DNA from 3 places in the Mycobacterium marseillense genome. Region 1 is predicted to be linked to each of the others. Evidence: riboswitches for the same ligand, from Rfam matches in the RefSeq annotation. Region 1 holds a riboswitch; each other region holds the start of a gene.
The links. A riboswitch is a leader RNA that binds a small molecule or an ion and turns the genes downstream of it on or off. The one in region 1 is predicted to bind magnesium.
Positions count from the first base shown of each region.

Region 2: another riboswitch for magnesium. It lies ahead of G6N26_RS17170 (hypothetical protein); the one in region 1 lies ahead of G6N26_RS06665 (Rv1535 family protein).
Region 3: another riboswitch for magnesium. It lies ahead of G6N26_RS07985 (PE family protein); the one in region 1 lies ahead of G6N26_RS06665 (Rv1535 family protein).

Region 1 is NZ_AP022584.1:1,524,737-1,534,488, forward strand. Features, by position in the region: gene G6N26_RS06640 (RluA family pseudouridine synthase) at 1-106, opposite strand, end outside; gene lspA (signal peptidase II) at 99-704, opposite strand; gene G6N26_RS06650 (asparaginase) at 757-1,713, shown strand; gene G6N26_RS06655 (DNA polymerase IV) at 1,678-3,087, opposite strand; gene ileS (isoleucine--tRNA ligase) at 3,191-6,304, opposite strand; gene G6N26_RS06665 (Rv1535 family protein) at 6,578-6,820, opposite strand; M-box (ykoK) riboswitch at 7,106-7,291, opposite strand; gene G6N26_RS06670 (NAD(P)H-dependent flavin oxidoreductase) at 7,374-8,498, opposite strand; gene G6N26_RS06675 (carboxymuconolactone decarboxylase family protein) at 8,574-9,143, opposite strand; gene G6N26_RS06680 (non-ribosomal peptide synthase/polyketide synthase) at 9,265-9,752, opposite strand, start outside.
Region 2 is NZ_AP022584.1:3,726,613-3,736,364, reverse strand. Features, by position in the region: gene G6N26_RS17190 (thiamine pyrophosphate-binding protein) at 1-759, shown strand, start outside; gene G6N26_RS17185 (aldehyde dehydrogenase family protein) at 788-2,218, shown strand; gene G6N26_RS17180 (acyltransferase family protein) at 2,451-4,445, shown strand; gene G6N26_RS17175 (O-methyltransferase) at 4,466-5,125, opposite strand; M-box (ykoK) riboswitch at 5,295-5,523, shown strand; gene G6N26_RS17170 (hypothetical protein) at 5,773-5,988, shown strand; gene G6N26_RS17165 (NRAMP family divalent metal transporter) at 6,061-7,872, shown strand; gene G6N26_RS17160 (NADP-dependent oxidoreductase) at 7,864-8,808, opposite strand; gene G6N26_RS17155 (hypothetical protein) at 8,938-9,570, shown strand; gene car (carboxylic acid reductase) at 9,602-9,752, opposite strand, start outside.
Region 3 is NZ_AP022584.1:1,853,939-1,863,690, forward strand. Features, by position in the region: gene G6N26_RS07950 (PPE family protein) at 1-735, opposite strand, end outside; partial or broken gene G6N26_RS07955 (PE family protein) at 751-1,046, opposite strand; gene G6N26_RS07960 (MFS transporter) at 1,043-2,338, opposite strand; gene G6N26_RS07965 (PLP-dependent cysteine synthase family protein) at 2,335-3,480, opposite strand; gene lpqS (putative copper homeostasis (lipo)protein LpqS) at 3,591-4,103, opposite strand; gene G6N26_RS07975 (cation diffusion facilitator family transporter) at 4,042-5,073, opposite strand; gene G6N26_RS07980 (pyridoxal-phosphate dependent enzyme) at 5,114-6,562, opposite strand; gene lpqS (putative copper homeostasis (lipo)protein LpqS) at 6,658-7,098, opposite strand; M-box (ykoK) riboswitch at 7,679-7,849, shown strand; gene G6N26_RS07985 (PE family protein) at 8,140-8,439, shown strand; gene G6N26_RS07990 (PPE family protein) at 8,454-9,671, shown strand.

The DNA.
Region 1 (9,752 bases):
CCAGGGCCGCCACCGCGCTGCGCGACAACCCCAGCAGGCGGGCCAGCCCGGCGTCGACGCGCATGCCCGCCAGTCCCTCCGGGACCGGCATGGAGCGGTCACTCACCCGCGCTGTCCCCGTCGGCCTTGGAGCGCCGGCCAACTGAGTCGAAGTCGAAGCCGAAGATCGACAGCACCACCAGCAGGATGGCGCCGCCGACCACCGAGGGGTCGGCGACATTGAACACCGGCCACCAACCGACCGAGAGGAAGTCGACGACGTGGCCGCGCAGCGGTCCGGGGGCCCGGAAGAAGCGGTCGACCAGGTTGCCCATGGCGCCGCCGAGGATCAACCCCAGGCCGACGGCCCACCAGGGCGACACCAGCCGCCGGCCCATCCAGAAGATGCCGACCACGACGCCCGTCGCGATCAGGGTCAGCACCCAGGTGTAACCCGTCGCCATCGAGAACGCGGCGCCCGAATTGCGCACCAAGGTCCAGGTCACCGTGTCGCCGATGATCGGCACCGGCTGCCCGGGCGGCAGCAGCTTGACGGCGAGCACCTTGGTGACGACGTCCAGGGCCAGGACGATCGCCGCGACCGACAGCAGCAGGCGCAGCCGCCTTGGAGCAGACTCACGCGGCCGCTGCGGGTCGGTCGCCGCGTCCTCAGGCTTGTCGGCCGAGGTCACCGGCTCGGTCGATCCCGTTGGTTCTTCAGGCACTACCCCATCATCCCCTACTGCCCCGCGCGGGCGGGCGACGTCCGCGTCGGCGATGCGCAATGATTCGAAGATGGCCCGCCTCACCGTGATCGCCACCGGGGGCACGATCTCGACCGGTACCGGCGCCGACGGGGTGCACCGGCCCTCCTACAGCGGGGCGGATTTGACGGCGCCCTTTCGCGGGGAGCACGACGTCGACGTCGTTGACCTGCTGGCGGTCGACAGCTCGGAGCTGACGCTGGCCGATTGGGACCGGATCCGCGACGCGGTGACGGCCGCGCTCGATGACGGCGCCGACGGGGTGGTCGTCCTGCATGGCACCGACACCATGGAGGAAACCGCCCTGTGGCTCGACCTCACCTATGGCGGCGACGCGCCAGTGGTGCTGACCGGCGCGATGCGCAGCGCCGACGCGCCCGACGCGGACGGCCCGGCGAATGTGCGCGGCGCTCTGGCCGTGGCGGCCAGCCCGGCCGCGCGCGGCCTGGGCGTGGTGGTGTGTTTCGCGGGCCGGGTGCTGCAGCCGCTGGGCATGTACAAGGTGGCCACCGAGGACCTGAGCGGCTTCACCGGCCAGGTACTTGGCACCGTCGCCGGCGAGGTGACGCTGTCCGGTCCGAACACGCGGCCGTACGTGGGCGACCTGCGGGCGGGGTCGGCGCCGCGGGTCGACATCGTCGCGGCCTACCTGGGCAGCGACGGGGTGGCGCTCGACGCCTGCGTGGCCGCCGGGGCGCGGGCCGTGGTGCTCGAGGCGTTGGGCTCGGGGAACGCAGGGCCCGCGGTGGTCGAGGCGGTGCGCCGGCACTGCGGCGACGGCATCGTCGTCGCGGTGTCCACCCGGGTCCCCGGCGGGCGGGTCGGCGCGAGCTACGGCCCCGGCCATGACATGGCGGCCGCCGGGGCGGTGATGGTGCCCGGGCTGCGACCGTCTCAGGCGCGCGTCTTGCTGATCGCCGCGCTGGCCGCCGGTTTACCCGTCGCCGACGTCATCGGCCGGTGGGGCTGAGACGGCGTCGGCCTGCAGATCGCCCACGTAGTCCGGCCAGTCCAGCGAGTCGACGGGGTTGGCGCGGGTGAGTTCGCCGCTGTCGGCGGGAAACGTCCGGGCCAAGCCCGGTCCCGAGATGCGGGTTTCGAACCGCGCGGTGACCACGCCGTGGCCCGCGCCCTGCACCCAACCGTGCCCGAGGTCGGGGTGCACGACGTCGTCGCCCACCCGCCAGCCCGCCGCCTCTTCCCTTTGGGGCCCCGGCGCATACATCGCCTCGGCCGCGGTTTCGACCGACGGCGAATCCTGTTGCTCGCGCGGCAGTTCCAAATCCGGAAACAGTGACTCCTGGCGCACGTCGCTCAGTCCCGAAAACCCCACGCCGAGAAGGCGAATGGGCCCAATCTCGCGCGGATCGAGCAACAGCCGCCGGGCGACGCCGACCAGCGCGGCGACCTCGGTGGTGGCATAGGGCAGCGTCGCGGACCGGGTCAGCGTGCTCATGTCGGATTTCTTCAGCTTGACCGTGACGGTGCGGGCGCCGCGACCATCGCGCAGCAGCCGGTGATGGGCGTGCTCGGCGATGGGTTCGATCGCCTCGCGCAGCTGCTCGAGGCTGGTCAGGTCGGTGGCGAAGGTCGACTCGGAGCTGATCTGCTTGGCTTCGGCGCGCTCGGCGACGGGGCGGTCGTCGACGCCGAGGGCCAGCCGGTGCAGCGCCGGCCCGATCGTGGCGCCCAGGATGTTGGCCGCCTCGGCGTCGCTCAGCGCGGCCAACTCGCCGATGGTCTCGATGCCGAGGCGATGCAGTTTCTCCTCGGCGACCGGACCGATTCCCCACAGCCGGCGCACCGGCAACCCGCCGAGCAGGGGCCGTTCTTCGTCGCGGCGGACCACGCGGATCCCGTCGGGCTTGGCCAGACCGGAGGCGATCTTGGCGATCTGCTTGCCCGAGCCCGCACCAACCGAGGCGATCAGCCCGGTCTGGTCGCGCACGCGCCGGCGCAGGTCCTCGCAGAAGGTTTCGACGTCGGCGGCCGACGCCCCGGCCAGCTGCGCGGGTTCGCCGAATCCCTCGTCGAAGGAGAGCTGCTCGACGACGGGGACGACGGCGCGAATGGTGTCGAAGACCCGTCGGCTGGCCACCCCGTACACCACGCCGCGCGGCGGCAACACCACCGCGCTCACGCCGACCAGCCGGCGGGCCTGATGCATGGGCATGGCCGAGCGGGCGCCGAACACGCGCGCCTCGTAGCTGGCGCCGGCGACCACTCCGCGCCCGCCCAAACCGCCGACCAGCACCGGCCGACCACGCAGGGTCGGCCGGGTGAGCTGCTCGACGGAAGCGAAGAACGCGTCCATATCCAGGTGCAGCACCCAACGCGACTCCACAGGTTGATGCTATTGGTCTGGTGTCCAGGCCGTGTCCGCACCGCGAGAGTGCAACTGCAGACGTTCTCTCTCGGGAAACACGTCGTGGTTGCACTTTCGCGGCTCAGGCCTTGGCGATGCTCACCCGCACGCCGTCACCGATGTCCGCGCCGTCGGTGGGCTCGCCGAATTCGAAACTGGTGGCCAGGATTTCGCCCGCGATGAGGTCGCGGTGCGTCTGCGCCCAGTCGGCACGCTCGGCGGGCACCGCCATCACGACGCTGATGCGATCCGAGACGTCCAGCCCGGTCGTCTTGCGCAGTTCCTGCAATTCGCGGATGCGGTCCTTGGCCCAGCCCTCGGCCTCCAGCTCCGGAGTCACGGTGCCGTCGAGCACCACCAGCCCCGCGCCATCGGGCAGGGCCGCGGTGAATTCCGGGTCGGCGGCGACCAGCCGCGAGCTGTACTCGCCGGGCTGCAGCACCGCGGGCCCGGCGGTCAGGGTGCCGTCGTCGTTGACGACGCCCTCCCCCGCCTTGACCGCCTTGATCGCGGCCTGCACGTCCTTGCCCAGCCGCGGGCCGGCCACCCGCGCGTTGACGGTGAGCTCGAAGGAGCCGTAGGTGTCGATCGCATCGGTCAGCTCGACGCTTTTCACGTTGAGCTCGTCGGCGATCAGGTCGGCGAACGGTTCCAGGAGATGCGGGTTCTCCACGGCCACAGTGAGTTTCGGCAACGGCAGCCGCACCCGCAGCTTCTTGGCCTTGCGCAACGACGAGGCGGCCGAGCACACCTCGCGGACCTGATCCATCGCGGCGACCAGGTCCGGGTCGGCGGGCACCTCACCGGGCGCCGGCCAATCGGTCAGGTGCACCGAGCGCCCAGAAGTCAGGCCGCGCCAGACGATCTCGGTCACCGACGGAAGCAGCGGCGCGGCCAGCCGCGCGGTCACCTCCAGCACGGTGTGCAGGGTGTCGATCGCGTCGACGTCTTCGGTCCAGAACCGCGAACGCGACCGTCGCACATACCAGTTCGTCAACGCCTCGGTGAACAGGCGCAGCTGCTCGCAGGCCCGGGAGATGTCACAGCTGTCCATCTCGCGGGTCAGGTCGTCGCGCAGTTCGGCAAGCTTGGCCAGGATGTAGCGGTCCAGCACCTGAGTCGAATCGGTGCGCCAGGTGCCGACTTTCGGCGCGTAGAGGGCCAGGAAGCTGTAGGCGTTCCAGAACGGCAGCAGGACCTGGCGCACGCCCTCGCGGATGCCCTGCTCGGTGACGACCAGGTTGCCGCCGCGCAGGATCGGCGAGGCCATCAGGAACCACCGCATCGCGTCGGAGCCGTCGCGGTCGAACACCTCGGACACGTCGGGATAGTTGCGCAGCGACTTGCTCATCTTCTGGCCGTCAGAGCCCAGCACGATGCCATGTGCCACACAGGTTTTGAAGGAGGGCCGGTCGAACAGCGCGGTGGCCAGCACATGCAACGTGTAGAACCAGCCGCGGGTCTGGCCGATGTACTCGACGATGAAGTCACCGGGATAGTGGGTCTGAAACCAGTCGGCGTTCTCGAACGGGTAGTGCACCTGCGCGTACGGCATGGACCCGGAGTCGAACCACACGTCGAGCACGTCCGGGATGCGGCGCATCACCGAACGCCCGGTCGGGTCGTCGGGATTGGGCCGGGTCAGCTCGTCGATGAAGGGGCGGTGCAGGTTGGTGGGCCGCACCCCGAAGTCGCGCTCCAGCTCGTCGAGGCTGCCGTACACGTCGATACGCGGGTAGGCCGGATCGTCGGACTTCCACACCGGAATCGGGGTGCCCCAGTACCGGTTTCGCGAGATCGACCAATCACGGGCGCCCTGCAACCACTTGCCGAACTGGCCGTCCTTGACGTGCTCGGGATACCAGGTGATCTGCTGGTTGAGTTCCACCATGCGGTCCCGGAACTCGGTGACCGCGACGAACCACGACGACACCGCCCGGTAGATCAGCGGATTGCGGCACCGCCAGCAGTGCGGGTAGGGGTGCTCGTAGGTTTCGTGGCGCAGCAGCACCGCCCCGTTGGCCGCGGCGGCGCCGGTGCCGTTCTTCAGGTCGCGGATGATGTGCGGGTTGGCGTCAAAGACGTGCTGCCCCTGGTAATCCGGGACGCCGGCGTCGAATCGCCCCTTGGAATCGACCGGGGTGACCGGGGCGATGCCGGCGGCGTCGGCGACGGCCATGTCGTCCTCGCCGTAGGCCGGCGCCATGTGCACGATGCCGGTGCCGTCCTCGGTGGTGACGAACTCGCCCGGCAGGACCTGAAATGCGTTAGGAGCGTCCATGAAATACGGGAACGGCGGCAGGTACCGGGTGCCCAGCAGGTCGGCCCCGCGGTAGGTGCCCAGCACCTCGGGGTCGTCTCCCAATTCCTTCGCGTAGGCGGCCAGTCGCGCCTCCGCCAGCACGAAGCGGTGCTCTCCGGAACGCACCTGCACGTAGGTCACGTCGGGGTTCACGGCGACGGCGAGGTTGGACGGCAGCGTCCAGGGCGTCGTCGTCCAGATCAGCAGATGAGCCCCGTCGAGCGAGCCGCCCACCACGCGGAAGCCGACCGTGAGTGCGGGGTCCTGGCGGCTCTGGTAGACGTCGTCGTCCATCCGCAATTCGTGGTTGGACAGCGGGGTTTCGTCGCGCCAGCAATACGGCAAGACCCGGTAGCCCTCATAGGCCAGGCCCTTGTCCCAAAGCTGTTTGAACGCCCAGATCACCGACTCCATGTAGGGCAGGTCCAGCGTCTTGTAGTCGTTGTCGAAGTCGACCCAGCGCGCCTGGCGGGTGACGTAGGCCCGCCACTCGTCGGTGTAGCGCAGCACCGAGGCGCGGCAGGCGTCGTTGAAGGCGGCGATGCCCATGTCGTCGATCTGCGACTTGTCGGTGATGCCCAACTGGCGCTCGACCTCGAGTTCGGCCGGCAGCCCGTGGGTGTCCCAGCCGAACCGGCGTTCCACCTTGTAGCCGCGCATGGTGCGGTACCGCGGGACGATGTCCTTGACGTAGCCGGTGAGCAGGTGCCCGTAGTGCGGCAGGCCGTTGGCGAACGGCGGCCCGTCGTAGAACACGTACTCCGGCGAGCCATCGCGGCGGGCGATGCTGGCGCGGAAGGTGTCGTCGCCGGCCCAGTAGTCCAGCACCTCGACCTCGAGCGTCGGGAAGTCGGGCGCCCCGCTGGCCAGCTTCGGGTAAGTGTGCTCGGTCAAACGTCGTCTCCTGTGCCAGTCTCAGGCCTGGGGACGACGACGCGCTGGCTGCGCGAGCGCCGCGGTACCACCCCGCTTGCCGCGCTCGCGCGCGACCGCTCATTGAAAGGGCTGTGACGGGCCTACCCGTTCGGTTCTACTGAGCCGGCCGGCTGTTCTTCCGAAAGCTCCCCGGTGATGGCCGGATCGACGCCAGTAAATCTTATCGCGAGACTGCAACTGCCGACGCAAACGCCGAGTGAAGCCGGCCGTTGCAGTCTCGCGGTCGGACTGTCAGCCCCGAACCTCGAGCACACCGGCCCGCCACAGCGCCGCGTACACGTGGCGCAGCGGGATGCTCAGCAACCGGCAGGCGCCGTTGATCAGCGGGTCGCCCCCCGGGCCGAACAGCGGGTAGTCGCTGCGGCGCGGCTCTTCCACGGGCGCGGGAACCTGGATTTCGGTGACGTCGGGAACCACGCGCAGGGTGCGGGCGGGTGCGACGGTGACGACGTCGTCGTAGAGAGCTGCGGTCATGATCGACTCCTAGAGGAGAATGCCAACGGGGACCAAAAAGGACTGATGTGTCCCGTCCCGGGCGGTTCCGATCTCAGAACGCTTGGCGGATAAGCACTTAGCGTGTGCGCGACTCAGCCGAGAAGGTCGCGCCGGAGAACGGATCGGGACGAAACAGGGTTCGGACTTCGATCCGGACTATCGCTAGAACTCATGTGTCCCTCACCTCCTCGCGGTCACGACGCATGCGGGGTCGCATGCGATCTAGGCGCAGCAGAAGGAGCAGAATCCGACGACCGCCGGAGATCCGCACCCCTCTCGTCAGAGCTTCGGCACCACACGACGTGTCCTGGCCCGGAAGAACGATCCGAGCCGGAAGCCACCTGGGCTCAACCCTTAAGCCGGGAGGAGCTGTCCTGACCCGGGGCGTCTTTCGACGTTCGGGGTCAGTGGCCTGTATTCGTGTAGACGCCTCACCTAACGAGGTGCTTACCCGACCGATAATGCACGAGCGGTCTGACGCGGTCAAATCCCTGGCGAGCGTGTCCGCGATTCGTTACCGACCGGCCCGGGATCACTTCTCGACCAGGCCGTCGAGCCGGCCGATCGTCTCGATGAACTCCTCGACCATGTCCAGCACCACCGAGCGCGTCGGGCGGACCCGATCCAGCGAGCCCACCACCTGCCCGACGAAGTAAGTCGCCAGCTCACGCGCCTTGGCGCCGTCGTGGGCGGCGGCGGAGTTGATGCGCACCTGCGGCTCGGTGATCAGCGCGGTCTGCAACGGCATACCCAGCGGGTCGGGGTTCTCCGGCCGGTCCCACTCCTCGGTCCAGGCGGTGCGCAGCATCCGCGCCGGCTTGCCGGTCATCGAGCGCGACCGCACCGTGTCCGAGGACGTGGCGGCCAGGAACTTCTCCTTGACGACGGGCACCGTCTCGGCTTCCTCTGTGGTCAGCCACACCGACCCGCACCACACGCCCTCGGCGCCCAACGCCAGCGCCGCCGCGATCTGGCGGCCGCGGGCGATCCCGCCCGCGGCGAGCACCGGCACCGGCGCCACGGCGTCCACGACCTCGGGCACCAGCACCATGGTCGCGACGTCGCCGGTGTGGCCGCCGGCCTCGGTGCCCTGCGCGACGATCAGGTCGACGCCGGCCGCGGCGTGCCGCTGGGCGTGGCGGGTGGTGCCGGCCAGCGCGGCCACCAACACGTCCTGGTCGTGGGCGTGTGCGACGAGGTCCGCCGGGGGTGGGCCGAGCGCGCTGGCGATCAGCCGAATGTTGTGGTCAAAGGCCACGTCGAGTAGCGGCTGGTAGCTCTTGGGCGAGATGTTCAAGCCGCCCGCGGACGCGCGGGGTTCCCCGGCCGGCGCCGTCACGCCGTAGCGCGCCAACAGGTCGTCGACGAACGCGCGGTGCTCGTCGGGCAGCAGAGTCCGGGCCTGGGTGGCGTCGATCCCGCCCTGCTCGGCGCCGACGTATTTGGGTGGCAGCAGCAGGTCGACCCCATAGGGCTTGCCGCCGGTCTGCTCCTCGATCCAGGTCAGCTCGCTGTGTAGCCGCGCCGGGCTGTGCGCGGTGGCGCCCAGGATGCCGAATCCGCCCGCGTTGGTCACCGCGGCGACCACGTCGCGGCAATGACTGAAGGCGCAGATCGGGAATTCGACACCGAGCATCTCGGCGACCCTGGTTCTCATTGCCCGACGCTAAGAGTTCTCGATTGATAAGTCAATCGCTTACGGCCCTGAGCAATTCACGCCGACGCCCGGGCCCTAGGGGCCGGGTGGGCGGCCGTCCGGGGGCCAGCTGGACACGCCCTCCTCCAGCGGCACCTCGAGGCTCTGCAGGATGGAGGAGACCATGCGCCACGCCCCGATGACCGTGACAAGCTCAACGAGAACCGTTGTGTCGCCGTCGAATTCGCGCTCGCAGGCCGCCCAGCTGGCGGCACTGACCGCGCCGTCGCGCACCACGTCATCGGTGGCCGCCAGCACGGCCCGCTCGGCGGGCCCAAACCCGGCATGGTTCCGCCAATCTCGCACCCCGAGCAGGTCCTCGCCCGGGACGCCGAGGCGGGACGCGACGCGCCAGTGCTGTGTCCATTCGTAGTCGCAGGCGGTCAGCCAGCCGATGCGCATGATCGCCAACTCCCGCAACCGCGCGTCGAGGGCGCCGTGCCAGAGCATGGTGGCGAGCAGGTCGTTGATGGCGCGCGCCAGCGGCGGATGGTTGAGCAGCACTTGAAAGATGCTCAGTTCGGCCATGTAGTTGGGGACGGCCGCTTCGTCGGCGGCGGCTTTGGCTTCGTCCAGTGGCAGTTTGGGCAGGCGCGCTGTTGTCACGGATGAGCACTCCTCTCCTGCGGCGGGACAGTCGCGTTCTACCGGTCATGGTAGTCAGCGGCAGGCGCGGCGATGACGGCTTCGGGCCGGGGCGGCGAAATACGCTACCGGACAGGGTGTTTCAGAGCAGACCGAGCAGCTGCAGGTCGGCCACGTATTTGACGATCACCGCCGGGGTGATATGCGGGATGTCGTTGTCGGGGCCGATCTTGGCTTCCTGCACCGCGGCGCGGAACCGCTCGGTCGGTCCCAGGCAGCCGCGCGCCGGGTCCGCCGGCGGCACGTGTTGGGCGTTGCGCAACTGCAGCAGCTGCAGCACCGACTGGTGGCGCTGGCGTTCCGGCAGGGCGTGCAGCGCGGTCTCCATCCGGCGCAGCCACTCCCCGAAGTCGTCGACCCGCTCGATCGGGTAGCCGGCCTCGATGACCCAGTCGACGTACTCGTCGAGCCCGACGCCGTCGTCGTGCGGGTTCATCACGTGATAGGTCTCGAACCCGGCGGCGGAATCGCGGCCGACCTGGGCGCCCAGCGTGGTGATGGATTCGGCGACGAACTCGACCGGCAGTGCGTCGAAGTGCGCGCGTGGCCGGTTGCCGTGGGAGTCGAGCT
Region 2 (9,752 bases), 2.2 Mb from region 1:
CCGCTGGTGGGCGATCTGCGCGGCGTCGTGCCGCAGCTCGTCGAGGCGCTCCGCGACACGCCGCGCACCCCGGCGGCCAACCTCGAGAAGTTGGTCAAGGCCGACGCCGAGGAGCTCGCTCAGCTCGCCGAGAACGCGCCGTCGGGCCGTCCGATTCACCCGGCGCGCTACGTCGTCGAGGCCACCAAGGCGTTCAACGAACTCGACGACGCCATCATGGTCCGGGATGGCGGCGCGACCGTCATATTTCAGTGGACTTACTCGCAGTCCAAGCCGCGCGACGTCATCTGGAACCAGAACTTCGGCCACCTCGGCACCGGCCTGCCCTACGCGGTCGGGGCATCCGTCGCCGAGGGCGGCAAGCGCCCCGTCATGCTGCTGACCAGCGACTCGGCGTTCCTCTTCCACATCGCCGAGCTGGAAACGGCTGCGCGGCAAAATCTTCCGCTGGTGTGCGTGGTGGGCGTCGACCACCAGTGGGGCCTGGAGGTGGGCGTCTACAAGCGCACCTTCTCCCAGCCGTCGCCGCAGCCCGGCGTGCACTGGAGCAAGGACGTCCGAATGGACAAGATCGCGGAGGGCTTCGGCTGCCACGGTGAGTTCGTCGAGAAGGAAGAGGAGATCGGGCCGGCCATCGCCCGCGCCTACGCCAGCGGCAAAGTGGGTGTGGTGCACGTGTGCATCGACCCGAAGGCCAACTCCGAGGAGATGCCCAAGTACGACCGATTCCGCACCTGGTATGCAGAAGGCACCCAGTAAGGGTCGCAAACAAGGAAGAGTGCAAGCTATGCGCGAATACCTGAAGTTCTACATCGACGGACAATGGGTCGACCCGGTGCGGCCCAACCCCTTCGAGGTGGAAAACCCGGCGACCGAGGAGGTTTCCGGAAAGATCTCGCTGGGGTCGGCGGCCGACGTCGACGTGGCGGTCCAAGCCGCTCGGCGCGCCTTCGCCGGCTGGTCGCAGAGCACCCGCGAACAGCGCCTGGACCTGTTGCAGGCCATCCTCGCCGAATACCAGAAGCGCGCGGACGATCTCGCCCAGGCGGTCACCGAGGAGATTGGCGCACCGCCCTCGCTGGCCGCGGGCCCGCAGGTTTTCCTCGGCATCGGCCACCTCACCACGGCCATCGACGCGCTGAAGAACTTCCCGTTTTCCGAACAAAAAGGGGAGACCCTCATCGCCAAGGAGCCGATCGGCGTCTGCGGTTTGATCACGCCGTGGAACTGGCCGATCAACCAGGTCGCGGTCAAGGTGTACCCGGCGCTGGCGACCGGCTGCACCGTGGTCCTGAAACCCTCTGAGGTCGCGCCGTATTCGCCCTACATCTTCGCCGAGATCCTGGCCGCCGCGGGCGTGCCGGCCGGGGTGTTCAACCTGGTCAACGGCGACGGCGCGGGCGTGGGCGCGGCCCTGGCGAGCCATCCCGACATCGACATGGTGTCGTTCACCGGGTCCACGCGCGCCGGCATCGAGGTCGCCAAGACCGCCGCCCCGACGGTGAAGCGGGTGACCCAGGAACTCGGCGGCAAGAGCCCCAACATCGTCCTCGACGACGGCGGATTCGCCGACGGCGTCCGCGCGGGGGTCGCCAACATGATGCCCAACTCCGGGCAGAGCTGTAACGCGCCGTCGCGCATGCTGGTGCCCAATTCACGGATGGCCGAGGCCATTACGATCGCGCGCGAGGTTGCGGAGCAAGTCCAGGTGGGCAGCGCCGACGACGCGACCGCGATCGGGCCGGTGGCGTCGAGGTCACAGTTCGAGAAGGTGCAGCGCCTGATCCAGCAGGGCATCGACGAGGGCGCGACCGTGGTCGCGGGCGGCCCGGGCCGCCCGGCGGGGCTGGACACGGGGTACTACGTCAAGCCGACCGTCTTCGCGCATGTCACCAACGACATGACGATCGCGCGCGAGGAGATCTTCGGGCCGGTGCTGTGCATCCTCGGCTACGACGACATCGACCAGGCCGTCGAGATCGCCAACGACACCGAGTACGGCCTCGCCGGCTATGTGTCCGGCGCCGACCTCGACAAGGCGCGCGAGGTCGCCCGCCGGATCCGCGCGGGATGGGTGACGATCAACCACGCGTTCGACATGAACGCGCCATTCGGCGGCTACAAGCGCAGCGGTAATGGCCGCGAGTGGAGCGACTTCGGCTTCCACGAGTACCTGGAGGTCAAGAGCACCCTCGGCTACGCGCCCAGCAAGGCCTGACGCCGCAGCCGAAATCCGAACGCACCGCAGCGGAAAACCGTTGCGTGTCCTCCACGCGATCCCGCGCGCCCGCCCTTAAGCTGGCTCCGTTCACGAGGAGGGGCAGCGACGTATCGGCATCAACCATGGCGCCGGGCGGGATGGTAGTCACGGCGCGCTGACGGCGAGCACCGAGCCGGGCGGGTCTCACCCCGCACCGGCTCGTCGTACTCGGCCCCGATGGGTCGCCCCCGTGCGCCGGGTCGGACGGCTGGCGGTCTGGGACCGGCCGGAGCGGCGCAGCGGAATCCCGGCGCTCGACGGCCTGCGCGCGATCGCCGTCGCACTGGTGCTCATCGGGCACGGCGGCATCCCCGGTGTCAGCGGCGGATTCATCGGCGTCGACGTCTTCTTCGTCCTGTCCGGATTCCTCATCACCTCGCTGCTGCTCGACGAGCTGGGCCGTACCGGCCGCATCGAACTCACCGGCTTCTGGATCCGGCGCGCGCGCCGGCTGCTGCCGGCGCTGGTGTTGATGGTGCTGACCGTGGCCGCGGCCCGGCAGCTGCTGCCCGAGCGGTCGCTCACCGGCCTGCGCGACGACGCCATCGCGGCGTTCGTGTGGATGGCCAACTGGCGGTTCGTCGCCCAGAAAACCGACTACTTCACCCAGGGCGCACCGCCGTCGCCGCTGCAGCACACCTGGTCGCTCGGGGTGGAGGAGCAGTACTACTTCGTCTGGCCGCTGCTGCTGATCGCGGTCACACTGGCGCTGGCCGCGCGCGCGAGGCGGCGGTTCACCCGAGCCACCGTCGGGGGCGTGCGCTTCGCGACATTTCTCATCGCCTCCCTCGGGGCCCTGGCGTCCGCGGCGCTCGCCATCGTCACCGCCTCCGACGGCACCCGCGACCGGATCTACTTCGGCACCGACACCCGCGCGCAGGCCCTCCTGGTCGGCGCCGCGGCCGCCGCCCTGCTGGTGCGGGACTGGCCGTCGATGAACCGCGGCTGGTGCATGATCCGCACGCGGTGGGGACGGCGCGCCGCCCGGATCTTGCCGCTGCTGGGTTTGGCGGGCCTGGCGGCCGCGACCCACTACGCCACCGGTGCCAGCGGCGAATTCCGCCACGGCTTGCTGATCGGCGTCGCGGTCGCGGCCGTCCTCGTCATCGCCCCGGTCGCCCTGGAGCAGCGCGGCGTCGTCGCCCGCGCGCTCGCGTTGCCGCCGTTGGTGTGGCTCGGGACCATCTCCTACGGCGTCTACCTGTGGCACTGGCCGATCTTCTTGGCACTCAACGGCGAACGCACCGGGTGGTCCGGGCTGCCGTTGTTCACCGCGCGGTGCGCCGCCACGGTGGTGGTGGCCGCGGCGTCGTATTGGGTGCTCGAGCAGCCGATCCAGCGCTGGCGCCCGGCGCGGGTGCCGCTGCTGCCGCTGGCGGCGGCGACCGTGGCCAGCGCCGCGGCGGTGACATTGTTGGTGGTCCCGGTGGGAACCGGGCCGGGGCTGCGCGAGGTGGGTCTGCCGCCCGGCGTCTCGGCGGTCGCGGCGGTCTCGCCGTCGCCGCCGGCGGAAAGCCGGCCGCGGGATCCCAATCGGCCGTTCACCGTCTCGGTGTTCGGTGACTCGATCGGGTGGACGTGGATGCATTACCTTCCGCCGACACCGGGATTCGCGTTCCTCGACCACACCGTCATCGGATGCAGCCTGGTGCGCGGCACCCCGTACCGGTATGTGGGCCAAACCCTGGAGCAGCGATCCGAATGCGACGGCTGGCCGATCCGATGGGCCAGGCAGGTCAGCCAGGACCAGCCCGATGTCGCGCTGCTGATCATCGGCCGCTGGGAAACCGTGGACCGCGTCAACGAGGGCCAGTGGACCCACATCGGCGACCCGACCTTCGACGCCTACCTCAACGGCGAGCTCGAGCGGGCGCTGACCATCGCCGGTTCCACCGGTGTGCGGGTGGTGGTCGCGACCGTGCCCTACAGCCGCGGCGGTGAAAAGCCGGACGGCCGGCTGTATCCCGAGGACCAGCCGGACCGGGTCAACCTGTGGAACACCATGTTGCGCAAGACCGTCAGCCACCACCCGGGCGTCGCGATCCTCGACCTGAACAAGAAGCTGTGTCCCGACGGGGTCTATACCGCCAAGGTCGACGGCATCAAGGTGCGCAGCGACGGCGTGCACCTGACCCCGGAAGGGGTGAAGTGGCTGACGCCGTGGCTCGAGGAATCGCTGCGGTAGCGCCGCTGCGGTGATTTTTCCTAATTGCCCGTGCGGCAGCTGATTTCCATGCTGTCGCTGTCGCGGACCTGGAAGTTGAAGCTGACGTAGCCGTTGGCCTGGTCGCGTACGCGGTCGAGATACGGCGCCATATCGGCCGAGCTGGCGTTGTCGGCGATAACCAACGCGCCCGTGGAAAGCCGGGGTTCGAGCAACTCGATCACGGGCAGGTACAGGTCTTTCCAACCGTCGAGCAGCAGGAAATCGACCGCCCCGTCCAGGCCTTGCAGCGTGGTGAGGGCGTCGCCCTCCAGGATCGTGATCACGTCGTCCAGGCCGGTCTCGGCGAACGTCTGCTTGGCCGCGGCGATCTTGGGCGCACTGAGCTCGGTGGTCACGACCCGGCCGCTCCCGTTGTCGCGCACCGCGGCGGCCAGGTGAACGGCGGAAATGCCGAACGACATCCCGAATTCGACGACAGTCGCCGGGCGGGTGGCGCGCACCAGTGAATACAGCAGCCGGCCGGCCTCGGGCGTCACCGGGATGTAGAACTCGCTCATCGCCTCGGCCCGCTCCTGGGCGGTCATCGGCTGATTGAAGGTGCCACTCCGCTCGCGCAACAGCGACATCTGGTTTCTCGACTCGGCGTACATGCGGTCGAGCGTCGATGAGACCTTGGGATCCTGCAGCGTTGTGGCCATGTCGCCGAGCGTAGCCCGGCGACGGTGAGCGCCGGGACAGCGCGAGTGAGGAGCCGGGCAATCGAGCGTAGGCGCGCAGCCTGGGTGGGTGCGGGGAGGCCGGCGGCGGCGCCGCGCTCAGGGCAAATGAGTTTGACGAGCCCGGGCCGCGGTGCCACTATGGACTCCGCAAGCACCTCGGTAGGTGAGGCGTCTGCATGGATACAGGCCACTGACCCCGAACGTCGAGAGACGCCCCGGGTCAGGACAGCTCTTCCCGGACCCAAGGGTTGAGCCCAAGTGGCTTCTGGACGAGGAGCGATCGCAAGCGCGGCGGAAGCCGCGCGCAGCGGGTCGCGACCATCGGATATGTCCGGATACGCCGTGCAGTGCCGAAGCTCCGACGAGAGGGGTGCGACCGGCGGCTTTGGTGCCGTCGGTCATTCCTGCCTCTCCCGTTCAGGTGAATGTGGTGACACCCGCGTGTGTCCTGGCCGTGAGGAGGTGAGGGCGAGATGAGTCCCGGCGATAGTCCGCATCCAAAATTCGTTTTGCCCCGATCCGGCTCCGGCATTCCTTCCGCCGCCTGACCTTGCCTCTGGTCCCGCGCGGCTGACCCGTCCCACGGACAGTGTCGATGCCGATCGGGCCTCTGGCAGGAGAAGATCATGGCTTTTGTTGTTACGCACCGTATTTCCGTTGCGCCGAGGGGACGCGGGCGGTCGATGCTGCGCGCGGGCCGGTTGCTGGCCGACAAGCTGCACCTGCGGGCCAACCTGACCCCCCAGGAGCGGGCCAACCTGTACGTCTCGCGGATGCCGATCGCGGTGGTCACCGCCTCGCTGGGCGGACACGCATCGGGACGCACCGACAACCACTGGTGATCCGTCCCGCGCATCGAGTGCATCCGCATGTCCTCACCGCGAGGTGAGAACGATTCGTCTAGCGAGGATCAGATGACGTCGATCCACACCGGTGGCGGCCGCCGCGGCCCGGGTTCCGGCCACGCGGCCGCCGCCGCGGAAAGCCCGCCCGCCGAGGCGCAGGCACCGACCGTGCTCGACACCGCGCACGTCGGCGACATCGTCGGCGCGTTCGGTCGAATCGCGCGCGACGGCGCCGACGGCAGCGGCGCGACCACCAGCGGCCGCTGGCGTCGCCTGAAGACACTGGCGGTCATCACCGGTCCCGGCCTGATCGTCATGGTCGGCGACAACGACGCCGGTGGCGTCGCCACCTACGCCCAGGCCGGCCAGGACTACGGGATGGGCCTGCTGTGGGCGCTGGTGCTGATGATTCCGGTGCTGTACGTGAACCAGGAAATGGTGCTGCGGCTGGGCGCCGTCGCCCGCGTCGGTCACGCGCGGTTGATCTTCGAGCGCTTCGGCAAGTTCTGGGGCGCGTTCAGCGTCGGTGATCTGCTGGTTTTGAACGCCTTGACGATCGTCACCGAATTCATCGGTGTGTCGCTGGCTCTCGGCTTCTTGGGCTGCCCGAAGATCGTCGCCGTCCCGACCGCCGCGGTGCTGCTGTTCGCCGTCGTGGCCGGCGGTTCTTTTCGCCGCTGGGAGCGGCTGATGTTCTTGTTGATCGCGGTGAACGTGCTGATCATCCCGATGGTGCTGCTGGTGCATCCGGCCCCGAAAGCGACTGCGGCCGGGCTGATTCCGCAGTTCCCCGGAGGCCTGAACTCGACCGTGCTGCTGCTGGTGGTCGCGATCGTGGGGACGACGGTCGCGCCGTGGCAGCTGTTCTTCCAGCAGTCCAACGTGGTGGACAAGCGCATCACCGCGCGCTGGATCCCTTACGGGCGAGCCGATTTGGTGATCGGGATCGTCGTGGTCATGGTCGGTGCGACGGCGCTGATGGCGGTGACTGCGTTCGGGATGGCGGGCACCGCCGAGGCCGGGCACTTCACCGACGCGGGCGCGGTCGCCGCGGGGTTGTCTCGGCATCTCGGCGGCACGGTCGGGGCGCTATTCGCGATCATCCTGCTGGACGCGTCGCTGATCGGCGCCAACGCCGTCGGCCTGGCGACGACCTATGCCGTCGGTGACGCCATGGGCAAGCGGCACTCGTTGCACTGGAAGATCAGCGAGGCGCCGGTGTTCTACGGGGGCTACGCGGTGCTGCTTGCGGTGTCGGCGGCGGTTTCCTTCAGCCCCGACCACGTCCTGGGGCTGGTGACCCAAGGCGTGCAGGCGCTCGCCGGCGTCCTCCTTCCCTCGGCCACCGTCTTCCTGGTGTTGCTGTGCAACGACCGCGCGGTGCTGGGACCGTGGGTAAACACGGTGCGGCAGAACATCGTTGCCTGGACCATCGTGTGGTGCCTGGTGCTGCTGTCCCTGGCGCTGACGGCGACCACCTTCTTCCCGGACCTGTCCACCGCCACCATCGAGACCGGGCTCGCCGCCGGCGCCGCGATCGGCATCGCCGGCGGCGCGGTGATGATCATCGTCGGCCGGCGGCACCGCAACCTGGCCGACGCGGAAGCCATCGTGCGCACGCTCGGAGGCGGGCTGGACCCGGAGCAGGTCGACGAACTGGACGACGCCGCATCGCTCACCCGTGCCGAACGGCGGGCCGTGCGCCGCCAGGACCGGGCCGGCTGGCAGACCCCGAACCTGGCCCTGCTCGAGCGGCCGGCGATATCGCCGATGCGCCGGGCGGGATTGTTCACCCTGCGCGGCTACCTCGTGCTGGCCGTCGCGTTCGTCATCATCAAAATCGTGCAGGCCGGGGTCGTCGTGCCGGTCTCGTCATTGTGAGTCGGTAGGCAGCAGAACGATTTTCCCGTGGGTGTGCCGTTGCTCGAGTTCGGCAAAGGCGTCGGCGACCCGGTCCAGTGGATAGGTCGCGGCGACGTCGAACTCGATGGCGCCGGACACGATCAGGCCGGCCATCTCGGCGAGCACCTCGGGTGTCGAGGCGTCCATGCTGCCCTCGGTCTTGGCGCCCACCTCGCCCGCTTTTTGGAAGGCGATGATGGTGTTGATCCTCTCCGGCGCCACGCCGAGGTCCACGGCGAGCTGGAGGTAGTCCGGACCGAACAGGTCGATGAAAGCGTCGATGCCGTCGGGCGCCGCGTCGCGCAGCCGCTCGCCGAGCCCGTCACCGTAGGCGATCGGGACGACGCCGTGCGCCTCCAGCCAGTCGGCGTTGCCGGGGCCGGCGATGCCCAGCACGCGCGCCCCGCGGAGCGCCAGAAGCTGCACCACCAGACTGCCCACTCCGCCCGCGGCGGCCGATACGGCAACCGTTTCACCCGCCTGCGGCGCCACCGCGCGCACGGCCGCGTACGCCGTCACGCCGGCCACGTAGAGCGAACCCGCTGCCGCCCAACCGAGTTGGGCGGGTTTGCGGATCAATTGACCCACCGGGACGGCGGCGTGGGTCGCGTGGCTGGACCGGGCCAGGCTGAATCCCAGCACCTCGTCGCCGACCGCAAACTCGGTGACGCCGGGCGCCACCGCGGTCACGACGCCGGCGAGGTCACTGCCCTCACCGGAAGGAAAGGTGGCCGGGAACATCTCGTGCATCGCCCCGACCCGGATGCCGGCCTCGCCGGGATTGATCCCGGCCGCGCGGACTTCGACGACCACCTCGCCCGGCCCGGGTGTGGGCATGTCGATGTCCGCGACATACAACACCTCACGTCCCCCGTATCGGTCGAACCGTACGGCGCGCGCCCCTGCAGCGGTCATGCCGATCTCCTCACCGCGACGATGCCCCCACTCACGCCAGCATAGGCACGCGAAGACCTATCCACCGGCGCCTCGTTGGGCATATGTTCGTAGCAACTGGGACACGGATGACGCGTGGAAGGAACATGCGTGGGGGCTCCTCGGATCGGTATCGCCGCCGGTGTCTTGCTGCGCGTGGCCGCGATCGTCGCGGCCGGCGCCGCGAGCGCGGGCTGTGGCGGTGCGCACGAATCCTCGTCGCCCTCCGCGACGGAGTCGAGCCCAGCCGCCTCCCCGACGGGTTCGGGCGCGGTCACCGGGCCGCCGCCGGGGCAACCCAACGATTACGGCTTCTTGTTGATCAAGCCCAGCGACGTCGGAGGGGGTCTGACCGCACCCCAGTCGCCGATGCTCAACCCCAACAACGAGCCGGGAGTCGCGCAACTGTTCGCCAACCCCGACAGCAGCCGCCGCCTGTGGGACACCATCGTGGTGACCGCCGATCCGTCGGCGGCCGCGGCCGAACTCGCCGGTAGCAAAAGCGATTACGCGGGCAAGGTGGTCGGCGACTGGCGCCCGCTCGCCGTGGGCGCCAACGGGGCAGTGGTGTCGGGCGCTTCCCCCGATAACTCCCAGGCGATGACGGTCCTGCTCTTCACCGAAGGCAAGGCGCTCGTCACCCTGGAATTCGACAGCGCCCCCAACGACCCATTCGATCCGGCCGCGACCCTCGACATCGCGCGCAAGCAGGACGCTGCGATCACAAAGGGGTTGCCCGGCTAGGACAGGTCTGTCCGGCGAGGACAGCCCGGGGCTACACCAACCCCAGCAGGCGTAGATCCGCCACATACTTGTCGATCAACCCCGCCGACAGGTGCGGGATGTCCTCGTCCGCACCGATTTTCGCCGTCCGTACCGCGTGGCGGAAGACGTCGGTGGGCGCCGGAGCGCCACGCAGCGGCGTC
Region 3 (9,752 bases), 330 kb from region 1:
CGCCGGATTCACCGAACTCAGCGACGAACTCAGCGACGACACAGATCCCGTCGACGAAGCGGACGTGGACGACAGCGGGGAGGCGAGCTGCTGCAGGGCCGTGGGCACCGTGGAGGTCACCTGTGACAGGACCGCCTGGGTGTCGGTGCTGGCCGAGCTGCTGACAGCTTGGCCGACCGCGGTCCCCTGTCCGGCCAGGCCGGCCGGGTTGGTGGTGGGTTGCGGCGTGGTGAACGGGGTCAGGAGCGACGCACTGGCTGAGGCGGCCGCGTAGCCATACATCGCGGCGACGTCCTGGGCCCACATCCCCGCGTACTGCGCCTCGGTCGCCGCGATCGCCGGCGCATTCTGCCCGAGGACGTTGGTCGCGATCAGCGACAGCAGCAAGCTGCGGTTGGCCGCGATCACCGGCGGCGGCACCGTCATCGCAAACGCCGCCTCATAGGCGGCCGCGGCTGCCATGGCCTGCGAAGCGGTCTGCTGGGCCGTGGCGGCAGTGGTGTCCATCCACGTCACGTAGGGGGCGCTCGCGGTGGTCATCGCCGCTGACGCCGGACCCAGCCACGGCCCGCTGGTCAGCCCTGAGACCACCGAGGAATACGAGGCGGCCGCCGAATACAGCTGCTCGGCGAGTCCCGTCCAGGCCGCCGCGGCGGCCAGCATCGAGGTCGGGCCCGGACCGGCATAGATCCTTGCCGAGTTGATTTCGGGTGGCAAAGCTGCGAAATCCATCATTTCACCTCGGAGTGCTTAGCCGGTCGCGACCGCGTTGGCGGCTTCGGTACCCGCATACGAATCAGCGCTGGCGCCAAGGGTGTTCGCGAACATTCGTTGATCACCGCAGCTTGGGCGCTGACGGCCTGGTACATCTGCGCCTGCGCGGCAAACTGCAACGCCGTCAATGCCGACACCTCGTCGGCGGCGGGAACCACCCCGGTCGTCGGGGCGGCCGGGGCGGCGTTTTCGGCGCTCATCGCCGAGCCGATGCCCTGCAGGTTGTCTGTTGCCGCCGTCAGAGCCGCTGGCTGAGTAGTCACAAACATCATGGCCTGCTCCTGGCTAAACCTTTCCTGATGGAAAAGGACCGAACTCCCGCATCAGATAACGCGGGTCCCGCGCGGTCGGCGGGGTCGAGGTGGTGCAGGGTGAGTGCGGCGATGAGGCCGATGAGAACCAGGCCGCCCCACACCAGTGCGCCGGCGCTCAGCCCTTGTGCCGCACCGAATATCGACCCGGTGGCCAAGTTGCCGACGAGGATCCCCAGTCCGACGATGGTGTTGTAGAACCCGTAATGGGTGGCCACGAGGCGGCCTCCGGCCAGCGAGACGACGGTGTCCATCTCGAACGGGAAGACCGCGGCCGAACCGACGGCCAGCAGCGCCGCCGACACCAGCAGGGCCCCCACCGCCGCCGGTGTACCGAACCGATGGCCGTCGGGGACGACCGTCAGCGGCACAAACGAGGCCGCCAGGATGGCCACACCGATGGCCAGGCTACGTCCAGATCCCCAGCGTTTGGTGAACCAACGGGTGATGCGCAGCTGTCCGATCACCGCAACCAGGCCAGAGACAACGAAAAGTGCTGCAACCAAAGCCTTTCCAGACCGCGGCATCAGCATCGACGCCTGCAGCGGCAGCGCCAGGTACACCTGGAAGGTCAACACGTAGGAGCCGATCATCGACGCCGCGAAGAGCAGGAACGGCCGGTTACCGGCAACAACCCGCCAGTCCTGAAGAAACGAAGTCTGCCGTGGCGCCGAATCGACACCGCGCTGCGGCAACGCCAACAGCTGCGCCACCGTCAACACTGCGAAAACGGCCGCCGCTGCCGCCGCCGTGACCTGAAAGTCAACGGCCACCAGGACCAGTCCGACCAGCGGACCCAACAGGATTCCGGCCTGATAGAAGAGGTTGAACATGGCGAAGGCCTCCACCCGGCGATCCCCGGCGTCACCGGCCAGATACGCCCGCACCGCCGGGTTGAACAAGGCCCCGGCGAAACCGGTCGCCGCCGCGGCGATCAGCACAGCCGGCAACGACTGAGCCACCACCAGCAGCGCGAAACCGCCTGTGCGCAACAGACATCCAGCCACGATCAACGGCTTGTAGCCCAGCCGGTCGGCCAGCGTGCCGCCCACGATGAACATCCCCTGCTGCGAGAAATTCCGCACCCCCAGCACCAATCCCACCGCCCAGGCCGCCAGCCCGAGCGGGCCAGCCAGGTACCCCGCCAGATACGGCATCAGCATGTAAAAACCCATGTTGATGCCGAACTGGTTGATCATCAGTACCCGGCTGGGCCCGTCGAATCCGCGAAACCGCGCGATAAAGCCCTTCATCGCAACACCAAGGCCGGGTTGGTGATGGTGGTGGTGCGGGTCCAGGAGGTGATGACGTGTTGGTTGGGGTCGGTGAGGGTGGTGGGTTGGGGGGTGGGTTGCCAGTCCAGCAGCTGGTGTTGGTGGCAGTAGTCGTCGTTGTAGATGGTGTCGAAGTAGCGTTGGGGTCCGTCGGGGAAGACCGCGGCGATGCGGGTGTCTTTGGGGTAGGTGCGCGCGGCCCAGCCGGCGACCAGGGCGACGGCGCCTACGCTCCAGCCGCCGCTGGCGAACTGGCTGGCCGCTAAAGTGCGTGCGGCCCAGACGGCTTCGTGTGGGGCGATCCAGTGGACTTCGTTGAAGGCGTGGTAGTCGATGTTGGCGGGGTGGATGCTGGAGCCCAGGCCGCGCATGAGCCGGGTGGTGGCGGGTTGGCCGAAAATGGTGGAGCCGATGGTGTCGACCCCGATCAGTTTCATGTCGGGGTTGAATTGGCGCAGCACCCGCGCCACCCCGGCCGAATGTCCGCCGGTGCCTACCGAGCACACCAGCACGTCGACGTGGCCGAGCTGATTTATGAGCTCTAATCCCAGTGATTGGTAGCCGGTGATGTTGTCGGGGTTGCTGTATTGGTCGGGGCACCAGGAGCCGGGGTGGTCGGCCAGAACTTGGGCGACGCGGTCTTTGCGGGCTTGTTGCCAGCCGCCGATGGGGTGGGGTTCGGTGACCAGGTCGACCTGGGCGCCGTAGGCGGCCAGCATGTGGCGCACGATGGGTTCCATGCCGGTGTCGGTGACTACGGTGACCGGGTGCCCGTAGGCTTGGCCGGCCAGCGCTAGGCCTAATCCGAGGCTGCCGCTGGTGGATTCCACGATGCGGGCCCCGGGTGTGAGTTCGCCGCGGGCCCGGGCGGCTTCGACCATGTGCAGGGCCGGGCGGTCTTTCATGCTGCCGCCGGGATTGAACCCCTCCAGCTTGGCCCAAAACCCGCGACCGGGCGGGCTCAGCGGCGCCGAGACCCGCAGCACCGGAGTGTTGCCCACCAGGGCGGCGGGCCGCCGGGAAGTGGCCGGGGCAAGTTGGCCGCACTCACGCGGCTCGAGAATCTTCGGCGTTGCCAGGGAGTGAAGACACGTGTCGCTAAAGGAACGAACTTCGGTCATCAGATTTGTCGCTTTCCTGCGAAGCCGCGAACCAGAACGCGGCACTTGACATGGGTCAGCGGTCACCGGCCGCTCGCCACAAAGGGCAGAAACGACCTGACGCTGACCAGTCAGCGACGAGACAAGCAGAACCGGATCAAAACCTCTTGACCGATAACAGAAAAAACCGGGGCGCGCGGTGGGCCGCGCCCGGCGGGCACCCCAAACCGGGCCAACCCACCGGTCACCGCAACGGCCGCCACCACGCCCAGCGCGATCAACGCAGCCACCACAGCGCCCGAGCGCGGCAACACCGCCGCGGTGAACCGCTCAGGATGGTCGCCCGCCAAGCCCTTGCCCACATGCAGATGATCGACGCTGAGAGTGGGCTGACCACCACCACTTGCGGAGGCCAGCATCGCGGGTGCTAGGTGCACCACCGAAGACTGCGAATGCGTGTTTACACTGTGGGCGCCAATCAAAACCCCCCACATCGCCAACCACACCGCAGCCCCCACCGCCACCACAGACCGGATCCGTGGCGCCCCGCTAGCGCTGGCCAACCGCACAACAACCCAATCTCTAACCGCGAATATGCGATAACGACGAGGAGGCCATGCCGCCTGTGTCCGACTCGGGATCATGGGCCTGCTGGTTAGCGGAGCGGTGCGTGGGACCGTGCGGGTCTGCGCAATGCGCGCATGCGCCCGCGAAACCGTGTTCGTCGGGGCGGCCTGACTTTTGGTGCTCAAGCTGCAGGGTGATGTGTGAAATCCCGTGCGAGTGCGCGAGCAACTCCGCTAACTCGGCCCGGGTTTCATGGCAATCGCGGTCCTCATCCACGATGACGTGCGCTGAAAGCGCTGTTTGCCCTAACGTTATTTCCCAAACATGCAGGTCGTGAACTTCGACCACCGCGTCGCATGTCGCCATCGCCTGGCCAATCTTTTCGGGCTCGACCCCGCGAGGCGCGGCCTCCAGGAGGACCAGACTTGCGGCACGCACCAATCCCGTTCCAGCCTTTGCCATCAACACCACCACGACCAGCGTGGCGATGGCATCGGCGCGCGCAAACCCGGTGAACACCATCACCAAGCCGGCGACTGCGGTTGCGATGAAAGCGAACAGGTCGTTGAGGATGTGCTGGAAAGCGCCCTCGACGTTGAGGCTGGAGCGATTAGCGCGGCTGATCATCCACGTCGCGGCCACGTTCACCACGACCCCGACCAGTGCCGTTATCAGCACCAGCCTGCCGGTGACCGGCGGCGGGTCGATTAGCCGACGGGCCGCCTCGTAGGCCAGCCAGCCCGCCAATACTAGTAAAGTCAGGCCGTTGCCCAGCGCAGACAAGATTTCCGCCCGTCGCCAGCCGTAGGTCATTCGGCCCGCCGCCGGTCGTGCTGCCAGCCCGATAGCCCATAGCGCCAAAGCGATTGAGGCCGCGTCGGTAAGCATGTGCGCCGCGTCCGAGATCAGTGCGAGGGATCGTGCAACGATTCCTACCGTTACTTCGCCGACCATGAATGCTGTGATCACCGCCAGGGCGCCGGCTAGCCACCGCCGGTCAGCATCGGTTGTGTGCCCATGCCCGTGGGCGTGGCTGTGCCCGCTCATGGTCGCATCCTCGGCGGGCGGCTAGGGGCTAGATCCCCGGCTAGACTTGATCTGTCGGACATTCCGGTTCGTTTTCCCATATGAGTTGCGCCTCTTTCTTTCCTCGGTGTTGACTACGCCGTGATGCAGGCTTAAGGCCATTGTTCTGGTTCAGATGATCACGGTTTCGTGACCCTTTTTCGGAATAATGTTCGTTTGAGCGCAAGTGTTGTGGAGCCGCTAACGAAGAATCATGCAGTGCAGAGTTTTTCGGCGTGACCGCGACGTACCGCTGCGCCGACGATCGCCTCTGTCCCAAATTGCAGATCAAGGTTCTGATTGCGACGACGGGGTTGTAGAGCCGGTAAAGTGTTGCCAGTAAACGGCTACCGGTGAAAGCATTTACAGTATCCATTTTGAACGGGATCGCCGCGGCGGATCCGAGCGCAAGCAGCGCCGCGAAGACTGCAACTGCATCGACGGCCGCCCGTGACCCTAAGCCCCCACCGTCGGGCAGGAGGATCAGCGGCACATACGACACAGCCAGGATAACTAGACCGGCACTCAAGCTACCCCGACAACCCCACCCGTCGAAGAACCATCGCGCGATGCGCAACTGGCCGGCAACGACCACCACACCTGAAATGGCGAACACGACGGTGACAAAACAGCTTTGGAACCACAGTGTCGGTGCCGCCACTTGCAGAGGCAGGGCAAGGTGGCCCTGAAAGGTCACTACATACGAACCTATCATCGCGGCGAAGAGCAGCAAAGACCGGTTGGCTAGGACGATCCGCCAATCCTGCACAACCGATGTAGATCTCGGCGCCTGCTCGCTCTGCTGAAGTAGCAATCGCGCAATTCCTGCCGAATAGCTGCCGGCAGCCACCGGGCACACCACCGCATCGATTCCACCGAGCTGGACGAGCAATCCAAAATCCAACGATTGATAATCGACAACGTTGTCAAAGTTGGTGTACTGAAACGGAATCCATGCACCGTGTTCGGTGGCCAACGACTGCACGACCCGATCTTTGCGGGCTTGCTCCCATCCACCAACCGGGCGCAGTGCGTCGACGAGGACAACGTCGGCGCCGTAGGCAGCAAGCATCCGGCGAATGGTCGGTCCCATCATCCCGGTATCGATGACAACCGCTACCGGACCCACGCACACCTGGCCCGCTAGAACCAGTCCCAAACCTAGTCTGCCGCCGGTGAACTCCGCGGTCCGCGCTTCAGACAGCAACCCGCCGCGGGCGCGCGCCTTATCGACCATGTGCGTGGCAAGGACTTCCTTCATGCTGCCACCTGGGTTAAAGCACTCAAGCTTCGCCCAGAAACCGCGGTCCGGAATGCTCTGGGACGCCGAGATCTTCAGCACCAAAGCGTGTCCCACCAAGACACCAGGCGCCCATAGGTGGCAGGCCTGCGCGGCCAGTAGAAGCGCCCCGATGGCGGTAAGAGGTGGACCTTTTGCAAGATTATTGTCAGTGCGAACAACGTCAGTCATTTGATCGTCACTTCCATCAACGCGCGAGGCGCGACAATTGGTAAGAAGCGTTCACCGGCCGGCGACGCGAAGCGCAGCGGCCTGACGGTGACTGATCAGCGACGAGACAAGCAGAGCCGAGTCAACAGATCTCGACCGGCGCAACGCACTGCAAGCACAGTGGGCGGACCCCGCCCCGGCGCCGCCGCGGGATAAGCCAACCACCCCGCCCCCCCAACTGGGCTGACTGCGGCGCCGAAACTCGCCAACGCGGCCACGGACGGTGTCAAGGCGACGGCCATGAACTGGTCGTGGTGGTGTGTCGACGAATCTCTTCTTGCGTGTGCATGGTCTGGGGGTAGCTGATCCCTGACCACTTGCGACGATTCAAGCGAAGTTGCCGCTTCACCGGCAACGATTTCCAGATCCGTTGAGTTAGTTCTACTTTCGTGGTGGTGTGCGCCACCGATTACCATCCACAATATCAACCATACTGCGGCTGTTACCGCGACCAAACGGGATCGCGGCATTGTCGGATCGGCAACGTCGATTCTCATAACAACCCCGAAGCTAGCACCGCACGGGAACGATGTCGTCGGCAAAAGCCTTGCTGGGACAATATGTTCCCGACTTGACACGACTCGTTCAGCGCTTGCTCACCACCAGCTCACTTAACGAACCAGATCGAGCGTTAACCCGCGCCGGTTTGGCTGCTTTGCATGATCTCGGTTCGGTTGCGTCAACGGTCCGTCAATTCGTACTTCTCGCCTTCGGGCGCCACACGGCAATCGATGGCCGACGATATGGCGCGGTCACAGCAGCGCCCCCGGTGTCGCCATCAATGTCCAGTGCGCCGAACCGCCGCAAGATCCTCACCAGCTCACCCAGCATCGGCGCCAGCCACATGCCAGCCGGCATGTCCAGCACGGCCTAGTAAAGGCCCCGGTGCAACGCTGGCGTTCACCCACCGTCAATCCCATCGTCTGGGCCTGCTGCGCCGCACCGGTTTCGCCGCTTCAACACGCCACTTCGCGGGCAGCATTTCTCTTTGGGACAACGAAGGGGGCACGCGGGCATTGTTGGTGAGTCAACGCGCCGGGTTGACTGGTGCCGCCTTGACTGCGAAGATAACGTTCGCATAAACCTCGGTAGGTGAGGCGTCTGCACGGATATAGGCCACTGACCTCGAACGTCGAGAGACGCCCCGGGTCAGGACAGCTCTTCCCGGCTTAAGGGTTGAGCCCAAGTGGCTTCCGGCTCAACCGGATACGCCGTGTGGTGCCAAAGCTCTGACGAGAGGGGTGCCGCGCCCGGCTGAATCGCCGGGTCGCCTTACCCCGGTGTGCGACTGTTGGCACCCCCGTGTGCCCTGGCCGTGAGGAGGTGAGAGCGAGATGAATCGCGGTGATAGTCCCTATCCGAGTCCGATGAGCATTTCGTTCGGATCCGGCCCAGGCACCGTTTCCACTATCTGAATCGGCTTGCGCCGCTTCGGTTAACACTCGCCCGCGTCCGCTTCGTGGACGCGTGTTGTTGTGGCGTGCCCTGACACGACCACAGCCGCAGCCTTAATCTGCATTCCCTTGAGGAGAAGTCCGATGTCTTTTGTGACCGCACAACCAGAAATACTGGCGGCAACGGCCAATGATTTGCGCAATATCGGCTTAGGGCTCGCCGCCCAGAACGCGGCCGCATCTACGCCTACGACAGGCGTGATTCCTGCAGCGGCCGATGAGGTTTCGGCGCTCACCGCGACCCAGTTCGTTGCGCACGCGCAGCTGTATCAAGTGGTGAGCGCACAAGCCGCAGCAGTTTCTGACCTGTTCGTGCGGACCTTAGCGGCCAGCGCCGTTTCGTACGCCGCCACCGAGGCCCTCAACACGACCGCGGCCGGCTAAAGGAAGTGTGTCCAATGACTGTCATGATCGATTTCGGCGCGTTGCCGCCGGAAATCAATTCCGCAAGAATGTATTCCGGCGCGGGCTCAGCGCCGATGCTTAGCGCCGCCGCCGCCTGGGACACGCTGGCCGCTGAATTGCGTTCGGCGGCAACCTCCTACAGCTCGACGATCTCAGGATTGACCAGCGAAGGCTGGCGCGGCCCGGCATCGATATCGATGGCGGCCGCCGCAGCACCTCTTGTCGCCTGGATGAACACGACCGGGATGCAGGCTGAACAAACCGCCACCCAGGCCACCGCAGCCGCGGATGCCTATGAGACCGCGTACTCGATGACGGTGCCCCCACCGGTCATCGCGGCCAATCGTAGCCTTTTGAGCGCGTTGGTCGCGACCAACGTTTTGGGGCAGAACACGCCGGCGATCGCGACCACCGAGGCTCACTACGGCGAAATGTGGGCCCAGGACGCTGCCGCAATGTACGGCTACGCCGCCGCTTCGGCGGCCGCCTCGAAGGTGACGCCATTCACCGGTCCACAACAGACAACCAATGCGGCGGGGCTGACCGGGCAGGCCGCGGCGGTCAGCCAGGCCACTGCTACCTCGACAGGCACGAGCACGCAGACTGCACTGTCACAGCTGACCTCCACGGTACCCACAAAGTTGCAGAGCCTCGCGGCACCCGCGTCGTCTTCGTCGTCGACGTCGGGACTTTCGGAAATCCTTGGCCAACTGCCTCAGTCTGGGTCTGGGAATCCGCAGCTCGACGACTTCTGGAACCAGTGGGGGCCCAACGCGAACATCTGGAACACCATCTTCTCGTCCGGGTTCTACACACCCAGTAACACATTGGGTGCCTTCACGAGTTTGCTGGGCGCCGGCGCAGCCGGGGGCGCGGCGGGAAACGCGATCGGAGAAGCTGTCACAACCGGCCCCCTCGGAGGCCTATTGGGTCTGGCGAGCCTGGGCTCTGGCGGCGGCGCATCGGCGGCCCTGGGTCAAGCCGCATCAATCGGCCCGTTATCGGTGCCCGCGAGCTGGACCGCCCTAGCCCCACCCCCGAGCTCTCTTGCCTCAGGGCTGGGCGGCACGCCCCTCACCGCGGCTCCGGCAGGTGTGATACCCATGATGCCCGGCATGCCGATGGCGAACACGGCCGGAAGCCACATAGCCAGTGCTCCCAAATACGGGCTCCGGCTCACCGTAATGGCCCGCTCACCCATCGCCGGATAGCAGATACGGGGATCGGCTGCGAGCCTCAGTTCGACGGCCCCAACCGCATAAGCAGTTCGGCCACGATTCACCGCTTATGTG